2 regions of the Adlercreutzia sp. CNCM I-6216 genome follow, and region 2 is predicted to be linked to the other one. Evidence: riboswitches for the same ligand, from Rfam matches in the RefSeq annotation. Region 2 holds a riboswitch; the other holds the start of a gene.

Region 1 (6,451 bases), on a different contig from region 2:
AAGGCCACGCGGCGCTGCTGGCCACCGGACAGATCGAAGGGGCTGCGCTCGGCAAGCTCGTCGAAAGACAGCCCCACCAGGGCCAGGCCCTCCCGCACGCGGCGGTCGACCTCCTCGGCGCCAAGCCCCATGTTGCGCGGCCCGAAGGCTACGTCGTCGTAGACGGTGTTGGCGAACAGCTGGTTCTCGGGATACTGGAACACGAGTCCCACCTGGCGGCGCACTTCGGTGGCGACGCCCTTCTCCGCCAAGTCGCGCCCATCGGCCAGAACACGGCCGCACGTGGGATGCACGAGCCCGTTCATATGCTGGATGAGCGTGGATTTTCCGCTGCCGGTGTGCCCCGCGACGCCGAAGAACTCCCCCGGCTCCACCGTGAAGGTCACATCGCGCAGGGCCCACACGGCATCGGGCGCGTTGCCCCAATCGGCCTGGCGGGCGGCGTCCTTCTTGCGGCGGCCGCGCCTCTTCTTCGCCTCGCCGCCCTCGTAGGAGTAGCTCACATCTTCGAACGCAAGGCGCATAGCTCCTCCTTCAGGGTGTCGTCGGTGATGCAGGTGGAAACGGGAACGCCCGCGGCCTGCAGCTCGAGCGAAAGGCGGCAGGCGAAGGGCACCTCCAGGGAAAGCGAGCGCAGCTCGTCGGCGCGCACGAGCACCTCTTCCGGGGCGCCGTCCATGCGAACCTCGCCGCCGTCGAGCACCACCACGCGATCGGCTGCGGCCGCCTCCTCCATGAAGTGGGTGATCATCACGACGGTCATGCCGCGCTCGTGCAGCTCGCGCACAACGCGCATGAGCCCGGCGCGCCCGCGCGGGTCGAGCATGGCCGTGGCCTCGTCCAGGATGAGGATGGCCGGGTCCATAGCGAGCACCCCGGCGATGGCCACGCGCTGTTTCTGGCCGCCGGAAAGCGCATTGGTCTCGTGGGCCTCGAAGCCCTGCAGGCCCACCTCGGCGAGCGCTCGGGTCACCCGCTCGCGCAGCTCGGGGTTCGGGATACCGAGGTTCTCCGGGCCGAAGGCGACGTCGTTCTCGATGAGGCTCGCCACCAGCTGGTCGTCGGGGTTCTGGAAGACGAGCCCGGCGTTGGAGCGGATGAAGTAGGTCTGCTCTGCGTCGCGGGTGTCGCAGCCGAACACGACCACCTCGCCCTCGTCGGGCAGAAGCAGCGCGTTGATGTGCTTGGCCAGGGTGGACTTCCCCGAGCCGTTGCCACCGAGCAGGCACAGAAACTGCCCCTGAGGCACCGTCAGGTTCAAGTGGCGGAAGACGAAGGCCTCGCCGTCGTAGGTGAAGGCGGCATCGCGGAAGTCGACGAAGACATCGGTGCTCATTAGCGGCCCTTAACCTGGTCTTTCTTCGGGGTGATGAGGTTCGAGATGGCCTTGTAGACGATAAGCGTCAGGATGGCGTTCAAAAGGCCCTTCAACAGGTTGAACGGGATGAGGATGGGCACGATCATGGCCACGACGGCATCGAGCGGCACGCCGAGCCATGCCGGGGTGACCACGAGGTTGCCAAGCACGGCCATGATGACGGCGAACACGATGCCGAGCACCAGACCGATGATGGCGCCCTTCAGGGTGTGAATCTTCTTGTACACGAGCGCCGAGGGCAGGATGAAGCCGATGACCACGAGCAGGTTCATGAGGGCGCCGGTGAAGTCGGCGAAGAGGATGCCGTGGGCCACCACCGAGATGATGCCGCAGGCGAGACCCGCCGCCGGGCCAAAGGCGAAGCCGCAGACCGCCGCGGGCATGATGGAGGCGTCGTAGGACAGCCATGCCACGCCGGGCAGCAGCGGGAACTCGACGAAGGACAGGAGCACCGAGATGGCGCACAGGAGCGCGATGGTCACGAGCACGCGGGTGGACCAGCGGTTCGTGTTCGCCATGGTCTTCTGGGCCGTGGGCGCCTTGGCCGGGCGCACCGTGGAGGAGCCGACAGCGGGGTGGGTCGTGGGTTTGTTGGCCATGATGGACCTTCTTTCTCTTCGCGAGGCGTATCTTCCGGAGCCGCTTCCCCTCGCAAAAAAGAAAACGAGCCTGTATGAATTCCTTTCATACAGGCTTCCATGATGTCGCGTTTCCGTTTGCATCGGCCCTGTCGGTCGGGGCGCCAGAAACGCGAACGTCTGCCTCTTCCATCCGGACTGTAACCGTTGGCCCCGGACTTTCACCGGGTCAGCCTGCGCTCTCGCACAGGGTCGCGGGCTTGCCGAGCGCCTAAGGCGCCGCCGTGCTTACCGCCAGTGAGGATTTCCACCTCGCCCTGAAACAGAATTCACGGGGCACATTGTAGGCGACGGCCGCCGCGCGCGCAACCCCTGGGGCCATTGGATGCGCGCGGCGGTCGATAGACGCCGCCGATGCCTCGGGACCTCCGGGCCTCGGGATCTCGGGGCCTCGGGACCTCCGGGCCTCGGGCCTCGAGGCCCCGGGGCCTCGCGCCGCCCGTCAGCGGCGACGGGGGTACAGCACGTAGCCGCGCTCGGTTTCGGCGCGCCCTTCGAAATCCTCGCCGCGTTCTGCAAAACGCGGGCGGTCGTGGGGGCAGATGTCCATGGAGAAGGCGTCGCCGACGGCGCCCGAGGCGAGCACCTCGTCGGTGGGGCCCGCATCGACGACCCTCCCCTTCTGCATCACCACGAGGTAATCGGAGTAGCGCAGGGCGAGATCCAGATCGTGGATGACCATGGCGACGGTCTTGCCCTCGCGGCGGTTCAGGTCGCGCACGAGGGCCATGAGGTCGTGGCAGGCGCTGATATCCAGATAGGTGGTGGGCTCGTCCAGCACGATGAGGTCGGTGTCCTGGGCGAGCGTGCGGGCCACATGGGCCCGCTGGCGCTCGCCGCCGGAGAGCTGGCGCAGGTCGTGGCTGCGAAAGCGCGCGACGCCGGCCCGTTCCATAGCGGCCTCCACGGCCGCGCGATCGTCGGGGCCGAGGCGTCCTCCCCAGGCCAGGTGGGGATGGCGGCCGCAGGCCACCAGGGCCTCCACGGTCATGGGAGGCACGCGCGAGCTCTGGGCCAGCACGGCCATCAGATGCGCCCGCTCGCGCGAGGCCAGCTCACCCGTGTCGTGGCCGGCCACTTCCACCCGCCCCGCCACAGGGCGCAAAAGGCCGGCGGCCAACTTCACCAGCGTCGATTTCCCGCAGCCGTTGGGACCGACGATGCTCGTCACCGCGCCGGCGGGGATGGCGGCGGAAAGCCCTTCCATGAAGGGGACACCCGGCTTGTAGGAGAACGAGACGCCCTCGTAGCGGATGGCGCACTCCGGCGAGCGCGCCCCAACGTCGGCGGGACGCGCACACGACGGCGTTCTCTCGCCCCGGATAACGCATTCAGTCAAGGCCGCCTCCTTTGTTCTTCAGGATGAGGTAGATGAAGAAGGGGCCGCCGATGAAGGCCAGAAGGATGCCCACGGGCAGCTCGTAGGGGGCGAACAGCACCCGGGCCAGAAGGTCGCAGCCCACAACGAAGGCCGCCCCGGCCAAGGCCGAGGCCGGCACCACCCAGCGGTTGTCGTGGCCGACGAAGAAGCGCATCAGGTGCGGCACCACAAGCCCCACGAACCCGATAAGCCCCGCGAAGCTCACGGCCGCACCGGCAAGCACCGCGGCCACGGCGAGCATCCCCAGACGCACGGCGCGCACGTTCACGCCCAGGCTGTGGGCGGCCTCGTCGCCGAGCGAGAGGATGTTCAGCTTCGCCGCCCCCGCCAGCGCCGCCACCAGGCCCACAGCGATGTAGGCAGCGGGCCACGCCAGATCGCGCATGAGCACCCCGGACAGGCCGCCCACAAGGAAGGTGGACGAGCCGATGTAGGCGTCCGGATCCACGATGAGGATGGTGTTCATGCCCGCGCCGAACACCGTGGTGATGGCGATGCCGGCGAGCACCACGGTCAGGCGGCTTAAGCCCGTGCCCAGCGACAGCGCAAAGATGATGAGCGCCGTCGCCAGCGCCCCGATAAAGGCCGCCAGCGGCGTGAGCCACAGCGCCCCGGGAACGAGCGAGGCGGCCAGCAGCACGGCGAGACCAGCGCCGGAATTCACGCCGATGACGTTGGGGCTCGCCAGCGGATTGTCCAGGCACGCCTGGATCAGCGCGCCGGAGGTGGCCAGGGCCGCGCCGGCCAGAAGCGCCGCCAGCACCCGCGGCACGCGGACGTTCTCCAAGATGTTGCGGGCCATATCGGAGACATCGCCGCCGACAAGCCACGCCGCCAACTCCGGCAGGCTCACCGAGGAGGCGCCGAGCGTGAGCGCCGCCGCCGTGGCCGCCGCGAGAAAGATGGCGGTCGCGGCCACGACGATGATGTTGCGGGAGACAGAACCCATGGCGCAAGGCATCTTCCGCCGCTAGTTCTGCCCGTAAAGGTTATCGAAGAGCCCCTGGTAGGCCGCATCCCACTGGGCGTTGGGCTTTGCGAGGTACAGCGTCGGGTCCAGGGTGATGTAGCGGCCGTTCTGCACGGCGGACAGGCTCGACCACGCCGGATTGGCCGCCGTGGCCTCCTCGAGGTTGCGCATGGCCGCCTCGGTGTCGTTGCCCATGGGGATGACGAAGATGAAGTCGGGATCCATCTCGATGACCGCTTCCAGGCTGAAATCTTTCAGAAGGCTGCGATTCTCGTCGGCGAGGTTGTTCACGCCGAGATCGGCCAACATGGCCCCGGTCTGCGTACCGGAGTTCTGCACACGGGTGCCGCCGGAGAACGTGGTAAGCACGAGCGCCGTCGGCGGGTTCTCGGCCGGCGCCGCGCCCACGATGGCGTCGATAGCCTCGGCCACCTTCGCCACGTTCTGATCGTAGAGGTCCGCGCGCCCGGTGATGTCGGTGAAGGTGCGCATCAAGCGCTCGTAGTCGTCGAAGGTGGTCACCTCGAAGTAGGCCACGGGGATGCCCGCGCCCACAAGCGCGTCGCGCAGGTCGGCCTGGCTGGAATCGCCGCCGCGGCCGCCGGTGCCGCTCGTCATGATGACGAAGTCGGGATCAAGCGCCATGACAGCCTCGAGGTTCACTGCCGTGAAGTCCCCCACCGTGGCCACATCAGGACTTTGGATGGTCCAACCGGCCGCCTGGAGCGCATCATCGGAGACGCCCACGAGCGTGCCCCCAGCCAGCTCCCAGGCGTTCGCGAAGCTGCCCATGCAGGCCACGACCCGCTGCGGGTTGTCCACGGTGACCTCGTTTCCCGCATCGTCGGTGAAGGTGACCGGACCGGGCACCGCCTCGGTGCCGGACCCGGACACGGCGTCCGATTGCTCCTGGGCCAGCCCATTGTCGACAGCCGGGGCCTCGGCTCCCTGTTGCCCGCAACCGACCAGCGCCAGAGCAAGCGCCGCGGTGGCAGCGCACAGTACAAACTTCTTCAAAACAAAATCCTTTCTATACAAAAACTCACAGGTTCGCCCAAGGAAGTCAGCGAGGTTGCGACAGGTGCCTGATATGGCCCCGCCTTTGGGCCAAGCGGCCTTCGTGCCGCGCCGAGCCCAAAACAAGGGGCCAGATCAGGTGCCTGTCGGAACCGCAGCGTCAGGACGTTCATTCGGCAATAGCCGAATGAACGTCGAGTTGTTGGCCGTGGGCGCAGTAGTCATCCTGGGCCAGGATGTCGCCGTCGTGGTAGTAGGCGGCCCGGGCGCGGCAGCCGCCGCAGCCGTCCTTGTAGTCGCAGGTGCCGCAGGCGCCGGAGTAGGCCTGGGTGCGCAGGCGCTCGAACACTGGGCTCGTCTTCCAAATCTCGTCGAAGGGCGTCTCGCGCACGTCGCCGGCCTCTTCGGTCATGTAGGCGCAGGGGCGAACGATCCCCTCGCTGCCCACGACGCAGTAGGTGAGGCCGGCCAGGCAGCCGCGGGTGAAGCGCGTGTCAACGCCCAGCTGCTTGGCCACGCGGGTGAACTGTGGCGCGCAGGTGGGCTTCACGTCAATGGACACTTCCGCCGACTTCTCCATGATCTCGCGCAAAAGTGCCTCGTTTTCCAGCACCTCCAGGCTCGTCTCCTGGATGTACTCGCCACGGCCGACGGGGATCAGGAAGAAGATGTAGTGGGCCACAGCGCCGATCTCCTCCGCGAAGTCGGTGATGGCGCATACCTCGTCGCGGTTCCAATCGACCACGGTGGTGTGCAGCTGGAAGGGCAGGCCGGCGCGCTTGCAGGCCTCGATGCCGGTCAGGGTGAGCGCATGGGCGTTCGGAAGGCCGCGGAACTTGTCGTGCTTGGCGGCGTCCAGGCTGTCCACCGAGATGCCCATGGCGGCCGCGCCGGCCTCTTTCAGGCGGCAGGCCACCTCGTCGGTGATGAGCGTGCCGTTGCTGCCGAACACCGGGCGCAGGCCGCGGGAGGCCGCATGGGCCACCAGCTCGTAAATGTCGGGACGCAGAAGCGGCTCGCCGCCGGAGAAGATCATGATCTTGAAGCCCGCGCGGGCAATCTCGTCG
Region 2 (6,451 bases):
TACTGTAGGCGGAAGGCCACACCGAATCGATCGCGCAAAGGGCCGGTGAGCAGGCCCGTGCGCGTGGTGGCGCCGATGAGCGTGAAGCGCGGCAGGTCGAGCCGGATTGATCGGGCCGCCGGGCCCTTGCCCACAACGATGTCCAGCTCGAAGTCCTCCAGCGCCGGGTACAGTACCTCCTCCACCATGCGGTTCAGGCGATGGATCTCGTCGATGAACAGCACATCGCCTTCTTCGAGGTTGGTGAGGATGGCCGCCAAGTCGCCCGTGCGAGCGATGGCCGGTCCGGAGGTGGTGCGAATGGAGGCGCCCAACTCGTTGGCCACCACCGTGGCGAGCGTGGTCTTGCCCAGCCCTGGAGGGCCCGAGAACAGGATATGGTCCGCCGGCTCGCCGCGCCCCTGGGCCGCCGCGATCATGATGCCGAGGGACTCCTTCACCTTCGTCTGGCCCAGGTAATCGTCGAGCCGCTTGGGACGCAGGGAGAAATCGAGCTCCAGGTCGTCCTCGGTGAGCGTCGGGGCCACCGCGCGGTCGCGCCCGAGCGCCGATGCCGAGCCCTGCGCTTCCGCGCCGTCCCGCGCGGCCTCGAACACCATGCCCTCTATGTCCAGATCGAATGCCATGATTTCCTATCGACTTCCCAAACGTTTCAAGGCGTATTGTAGCAGCGCGCCCTCGCCCGCGTCCTCGGGAGCGCCCCGCAAGGCCACCTCGGCCTCGGCGGAGGTGAAGCCCATGGAGAGAAGCGCCTCGGTGGCCCCCTGCACCGCCAGATTACGCGCAGGCTCAACCTCGCCCTGGCTGAACAGCGACGCCATGCCGCCCTCCAAGGTGCCCTTCAGCTCCAAGATGATGCGCTCGGCGGTCTTCTTCCCCACCCCGGGGATATGGGACACCCGCGCGATGTCCTGGGAGGCGATGGCATCGGCGAGCTCGGCCGGAGAGAACGTAGAAAGTGCCGCCAGGGCCATCTTCGGCCCTACCTTCGACACACCGATGAGCTTCTCGAACAGCGCCCTCTCCTCCTCGGAGAGAAAGCCGAACAGCGCGATGCCGTTCTCCGTCACGGACAGGTAGGTGAGCACGCGGGCTTCCTCGCCCACGGCCAGCTTGCCCAGGTCGCCCCCCGGCATGGCCACGGCGTAGCCCACGCCGGCGACATCGATGTAGGCCGTCTGCGGCGGCAGCACCGCCGCCACGGTTCCGTTCAGAAACGCAATCATGCGAACCTTCCATTCTCGTGGGTCGTGTAGCAGATGGCCGCCGCCAACGCGTCGGCCGCGTGGTCCGGCTCGGGAATGCGATCAAGAGAGAGCAGATGGCGCACCATGTACTGCACCTGGTCCTTCTCGGCCGAGCCCTCCCCCACCACGGCGAGCTTTATCTGGCGCGGGGTATACTCGCCCACGGCAAGGCCGCCCTCGGCACAGGCCACAAGCGCCGCCCCGCGGGCCTGGCCCGTGGCGAAGGCGGCCGTGACGTTCTGGCCGAACCAAACCGTCTCGATGCCGACGCATTCGGGGCGAAACCGCTCGACCACTGCGCCGATCTGGTGGTGGATCTTCATCAGCCGCTCGGCCAGAGGCTGCGATGCCGGCGTGGCCACGCACCCATAGGCCACGCACGACAGCCGCGGCCCGCACTGCTCGACGATCCCCCAGCCCGTATGGGCGAGCCCGGGATCGATCCCCAACACGATGCGCGTCTTGCCAGCCAAAAGATAAGCCCCACTTTCCAAATTCGAGTGGGGCCATTTTAGAACATATGTTTGTGAAAAGCAAGCAGAATTACGGCCGTAAGCCCATGCCGCCTTCGAGCGTCAAGGTCTCGCCGCTCATGAACTTGAAGTCGGGGCTCGCGAGCTGCACCACGACGCGGCCGATTTCGGTCTCCACGTTGCCGTAGTGGCCCATGGGGGGCATGTGCACGTTGGCCGTAAAGGCGTCGGGGTAGGCCTCCTGGAAGTTTTCCAGAGCGGCCGTCCAGGCCAGCGGGCACACCACGTTCACGTTGATGCCGTCGGGGCCCCACTCGGTGGCGGCCACGCGCGTGAGTCCACGGATGCCCTCCTTGGCTGCGGCGTAGGCGCACTGGCCTAAGTTGCCGAAGAGCCCCGCGCCGGAGGCGAAGTTGATGACCGAGCCCTTGGTCTCCTTCAGGTAGGGATAGCACGCCTGCATGTAGTAGAAGGTGGCGTACAGACCCGAGTAGATGGCCAGGTCGAACTGGTCGGTGGTGTGGTCGGCCAGCGTCACGCCGGAGGCGGAGGCCTGGGCGTTGTTCACCAGCACGTCGATGCGGCCGAACTTCTCGATGGCCTGGTCGATGACGTTCTGCACCACGGCCTGGTTGTCGGCCCCGGCATTCACGTCGGCGGCCACGCAAAGCACCTGGATACCGTATTCGGCCTCCAGCTTCTCCTTGGCCGTCTCGAGTTTCTTCACGTTGCGGCCGGTGATAACCAGGTTCGCGCCCTCCTTGGCGTAGGCCGTGGCGATGCCGTAACCGATGGAACCGGCGGATCCATCCTTGAGCGCCGCGAACCCAGCACCGGTGATGATGGCGGTCTTACCTTCGAGAAAACCCATGGAGCCTCCCTTTTCGTCCTGCGCGGGACTCCCTCGCTGCTGCACAAAGAGCCTATCGCGCGCTTACCTAAGCTTCACCCTATCAGATTTCCTCGCGACTATGTTTCCAGAATGTTGCGCGGCCCTGTTACGTCCCCGAAAGGCAAAAGGCGCCGAGCCCTGCGGCCCGGCGCCTTCCCTAGCGCGATTGGCTTTAACGTTCGCGAAAACTACTCGTCGAGCGCCTCGGCGATCTCGTCGGTGATGTCCATGGTGTGGTACACCGCCTGCAGATCCTCCAGCTCCTCCAGCTTGTCGATGAGGCGCATGACCTTCTTGGCGTCGGCCACCGATACCGCCGACGGCGTGTTGGCGATCATGGTCATCTCGGCGCCCTTCACCTGGATGCCCTGGGCCTCAAGCTCCTTCACCACGGCCATGAGATCGCCCGGCGCGGTGTAGACGATCCACTCCTCGTCGGCGTCCTCGTAGTCGTCGCCGCCGGCCTCGGCCACGGCGAGCATGAACTCCTCCTCGTCGGCAGCGGCGCCGTTCGGGCCGATGGGGTTCTTCTTGTCGCCGGTCTCGACCTCCTTGGACACCATGATCTGGCCCTTGCGGTCGAACTGGAAGGCCACCGAGCCGGAAGTGCCCAGGTTGCCGCCGGAATGGGAGAAGGCGGCGCGCACGTCGGCGGCAGTGCGGTTGCGATTGTCGGTCAGCGCCTCGCAGAGCACGGCCACACCCGCCGGGCCGTAGCCCTCGTAGACGACGGTCTCGTAGTTGGCGGCGTCCTTGCCGGAACCGAAGGCCTTGTCGATGGCGGTCTTGATCTTGTCCTTGGGCATGGAGTAGCCCTTGGCCTTCTCGATGGCGGCGGCCAGCGACGCGTTGTTGTCGGGGTTCGGGTCGCCACCCTCCTTGGCGGCCACGGTGATGTTACGAGCCAGCTTGGAGAACAGAGCCGAGCGCTTAGCGTCCTGCGCGGCCTTGCGATGTTTGGTGGTTGCCCACTTAGAATGCCCTGACATGAATAAGTCCCTTCGAAACACGAATACAACAGCGGCTTATGGTACCACAAGGGCGCGAACGGGAAAACCCAGCTGCCGCGCTGCACGGTTTTTCTACGGAAGGGGCCGCGCGCAGAGAACGAGCGCATCGCCAGGTTTGTCGGATACGCGGCTGTGGCGCGCCCCTGGAAAGAAGCGCCACGTCCCGAGCAACTCCCCGAGCAATCGCCAACGGTATCCACAGATTTCCCAATTCGTGGGTTGCGCGGGCTTCCATAAAGCACTATGATCGATCAACAATTGAACATGATCTTCAGGGCGGGGTGAAAGTCCCCACCGGTGGTACAGCCCACGACCCGCAAGTCTTGCGCTTGCGGCTGATTCGGTGAAATTCCGAAGCCGACAGTTACAGTCTGGATGGAAGAAGATAGGAAGTGCTCCCCAGCGGAGCGCATCGGACAGTTAGAAGCCCTGGAACCTTTTGGTTTCAGGGTTTTTTTCGCAATCGTCCGCTCATCTTTTCGGAAGTGGCGCCCGAAGGTCGCAGCGATGCGTTGGAGGTGAGCGATGTCCCAGAAGTTAGAGCAACTCGCACGCGACGAAGCCTTCATGGCCCGTGCGCTGGCGCTTGCCGAGAGAGGGACTGGCTGGACCAGCCCAAACCCACTCGTAGGTGCCGTTATCGTGAAAGACGGCCGCATCATCGGCGAGGGCTGGCACACCGCATGCGGCCAGCCCCACGCGGAGCGGGAGGCGCTGGCCGCATGCGACGAAGACCCCGCCGGAAGCACCCTGTACGTCACACTGGAGCCGTGCTGCCATTGGGGCAAAACGCCACCCTGCACCGACGCTATCCTGGAAGCGGGCATTGCCCGCGTCGTCGTGGGCGCCCTTGACCCGAACCCTTTGGTGGCGGGCCAAGGGTGCGCGCAGCTGCGCGAGGCGGGCACGGTAGTGGAGACGGGGGTCCTGGAAGAGGGGTGCCGGCACCTCAACGAGGTATTCTTCCACTTCATTACCACCGGGCGCCCCTTGGTGGTGCTGAAATACGCCATGACCCTGGACGGGAAAGCGGCCACGCGCACGGGGGCATCCCGGTGGATCACCGGACCCGAAGCGCGCGAGCGGGTGCATCGCGACCGGCACCGGTTCGCAGCCATCATGGTGGGCATCGGCACCGCCCTAGCCGATGACCCCGCGCTTACCTGCCGCTTGGAAGGCGGCCCCTGGCGGCAGCCGCTGCGCATTGTGGTCGACTCCCAAGGGCGCTTGCCCCTGGATGCGTTGCTCGTGCGGACAGCCCAAGAGATACCGACGCTGGTGGCGGTGGGGCCGCAGGCGAGCGCCGAGCGCACAGGCGCCCTGCGCGAGGCCGGATGTTCCGTCTGGGCGTCGCCGCCGGCGGAAGGGGGCAACGGCGCAGTGAACCTGCCGGCCCTTCTCGATCACGCGGGCAGCTTGGGCATCGACTCGATCCTCGTCGAAGGCGGCCCTGCGCTGCACGGCGCCTTCATCGACGGCGGACTGGCGAACCGCGTGCAAGCCTATATCGCCCCGAAGCTTTTCGGGGGAGCAAGCGCGCCAGGGCCGGTGGCAGGTCGGGGCGTGGCGCTGCCCGCCGACGCGCTTCGCCTTTCCTCCCCCACCGTCACCGCCCTTGGGCCCGATCTGCTCTTAGAATGCGCCGTTTCCCCTTCAGTCGAAAGCGAGGCGACACCATGTTCACCGGCATTGTAGAGGAAATCGGCACCGTAAGGACGCTGCGCCGGGGCGCCCATTCGGCCGTTCTGTCCATTGACGCGCGCACCGTGCTCGAGCGAACTCGGCTGGGCGACTCCATCGCCGTGAACGGCGTCTGCCTCACCGTCACTTCGCTGGGAGCGACCCAGTTCAGCGCCGATGTCATGCACGAGACGTTGCGACGCAGCAACCTCGGCGCCCTGCATGCCGGCAGCCCCGTGAACCTGGAGAGGGCCATGGCGGCCGACGGGCGATTCGGCGGACACTTGGTGTCGGGGCACATCGACGCGGTGGGCACGATTCGCCGCATCCAGCGCGACGACAACGCCGTGTGGTACACCATCGGAGCCGATGCGACCACCCTGCGCCACATCATCATGAAGGGATCCATCGCCATCGACGGCATCAGCCTCACGGTGGCGCGCCTGACCGACGCCGACTTCGCCGTGTCCATCATCCCCCACACCCGGGCCGAGACGACCCTTTCCCTCAAGCGCGTCGGCGATGAGGTGAACCTCGAAACCGATATGGTCGGGAAGTACGTCGAACGGTTCCTCGGCGCCCCCCTCCCCCCTCCATCCGCGACGGTCGAGAGCGGCGGTATCACCCAAGCATTTCTGACAGCGCATGGATTCTAACGAAGGAGCACCCCATGGAAGAGAACAAGTCATTCCAGTTCAGCACGATCGAAGAGGCGCTGGATGATTTGCGCGCGGGCAAGATCATTCTGTGCACCGACGACCCCGACCGCGAGAACGAAGGCGATTTCATCTGCGCAGCGCAGTTCGCCACCACCGAGAACGTGAACTTCATGGCAGTACACGGCAAGGGGCTCATCTGCATGCCCATGTCCGCCGAACTGTGCCAAAAGCTGGCGTTTCCCCAAATGGTCACCGAGAACACCGACAACCACGAAACCGCCTTCACCGTGTCCATCGACCACGTCGACACCACAACGGGCATCTCGGCGCAAGAGCGCGGGCTGACCGCGCGCGCCGTGGTGCAGCCCGGCGCCCGCCCGTCCGACTTCCGCCGGCCGGGCCATATGTTCCCACTGATGGCAAAGGCCAACGGCGTGCTGGAGCGCAACGGCCACACCGAGGCCACAGTGGATCTGATGCGTCTGGCCGG

The links. Region 2 has a riboswitch for FMN ahead of ribD (bifunctional diaminohydroxyphosphoribosylaminopyrimidine deaminase/5-amino-6-(5-phosphoribosylamino)uracil reductase RibD). Riboswitches for the same ligand answer to the same signal wherever they lie in the genome.
Region 1: linked by a shared signal. The riboswitch ahead of ACYVRU_RS09690 (ECF transporter S component) and the one ahead of ribD (bifunctional diaminohydroxyphosphoribosylaminopyrimidine deaminase/5-amino-6-(5-phosphoribosylamino)uracil reductase RibD) in region 2 are both predicted to bind FMN.

What each region holds. Positions count from the first base shown of each region.
Region 1 is NZ_CDSBIE010000011.1:14,493-20,943, reverse strand. Features, by position in the region: gene ACYVRU_RS09700 (energy-coupling factor transporter ATPase) at 1-524, opposite strand, end outside; gene ACYVRU_RS09695 (energy-coupling factor transporter ATPase) at 500-1,336, opposite strand; gene ACYVRU_RS09690 (ECF transporter S component) at 1,336-1,977, opposite strand; FMN riboswitch at 2,134-2,285, opposite strand; gene ACYVRU_RS09685 (ABC transporter ATP-binding protein) at 2,459-3,355, opposite strand; gene ACYVRU_RS09680 (FecCD family ABC transporter permease) at 3,348-4,346, opposite strand; gene ACYVRU_RS09675 (ABC transporter substrate-binding protein) at 4,368-5,384, opposite strand; gene nirJ2 (putative heme d1 biosynthesis radical SAM protein NirJ2) at 5,554-6,451, opposite strand, start outside.
Region 2 is NZ_CDSBIE010000019.1:19,461-25,911, reverse strand. Features, by position in the region: gene ruvB (Holliday junction branch migration DNA helicase RuvB) at 1-626, opposite strand, end outside; gene ruvA (Holliday junction branch migration protein RuvA) at 633-1,226, opposite strand; gene ruvC (crossover junction endodeoxyribonuclease RuvC) at 1,223-1,720, opposite strand; gene ACYVRU_RS11570 (SDR family NAD(P)-dependent oxidoreductase) at 1,791-2,591, opposite strand; gene ACYVRU_RS11565 (YebC/PmpR family DNA-binding transcriptional regulator) at 2,801-3,601, opposite strand; FMN riboswitch at 3,886-4,013, shown strand; gene ribD (bifunctional diaminohydroxyphosphoribosylaminopyrimidine deaminase/5-amino-6-(5-phosphoribosylamino)uracil reductase RibD) at 4,148-5,317, shown strand; gene ribE (riboflavin synthase) at 5,299-5,958, shown strand; gene ACYVRU_RS11550 (bifunctional 3,4-dihydroxy-2-butanone-4-phosphate synthase/GTP cyclohydrolase II) at 5,973-6,451, shown strand, end outside.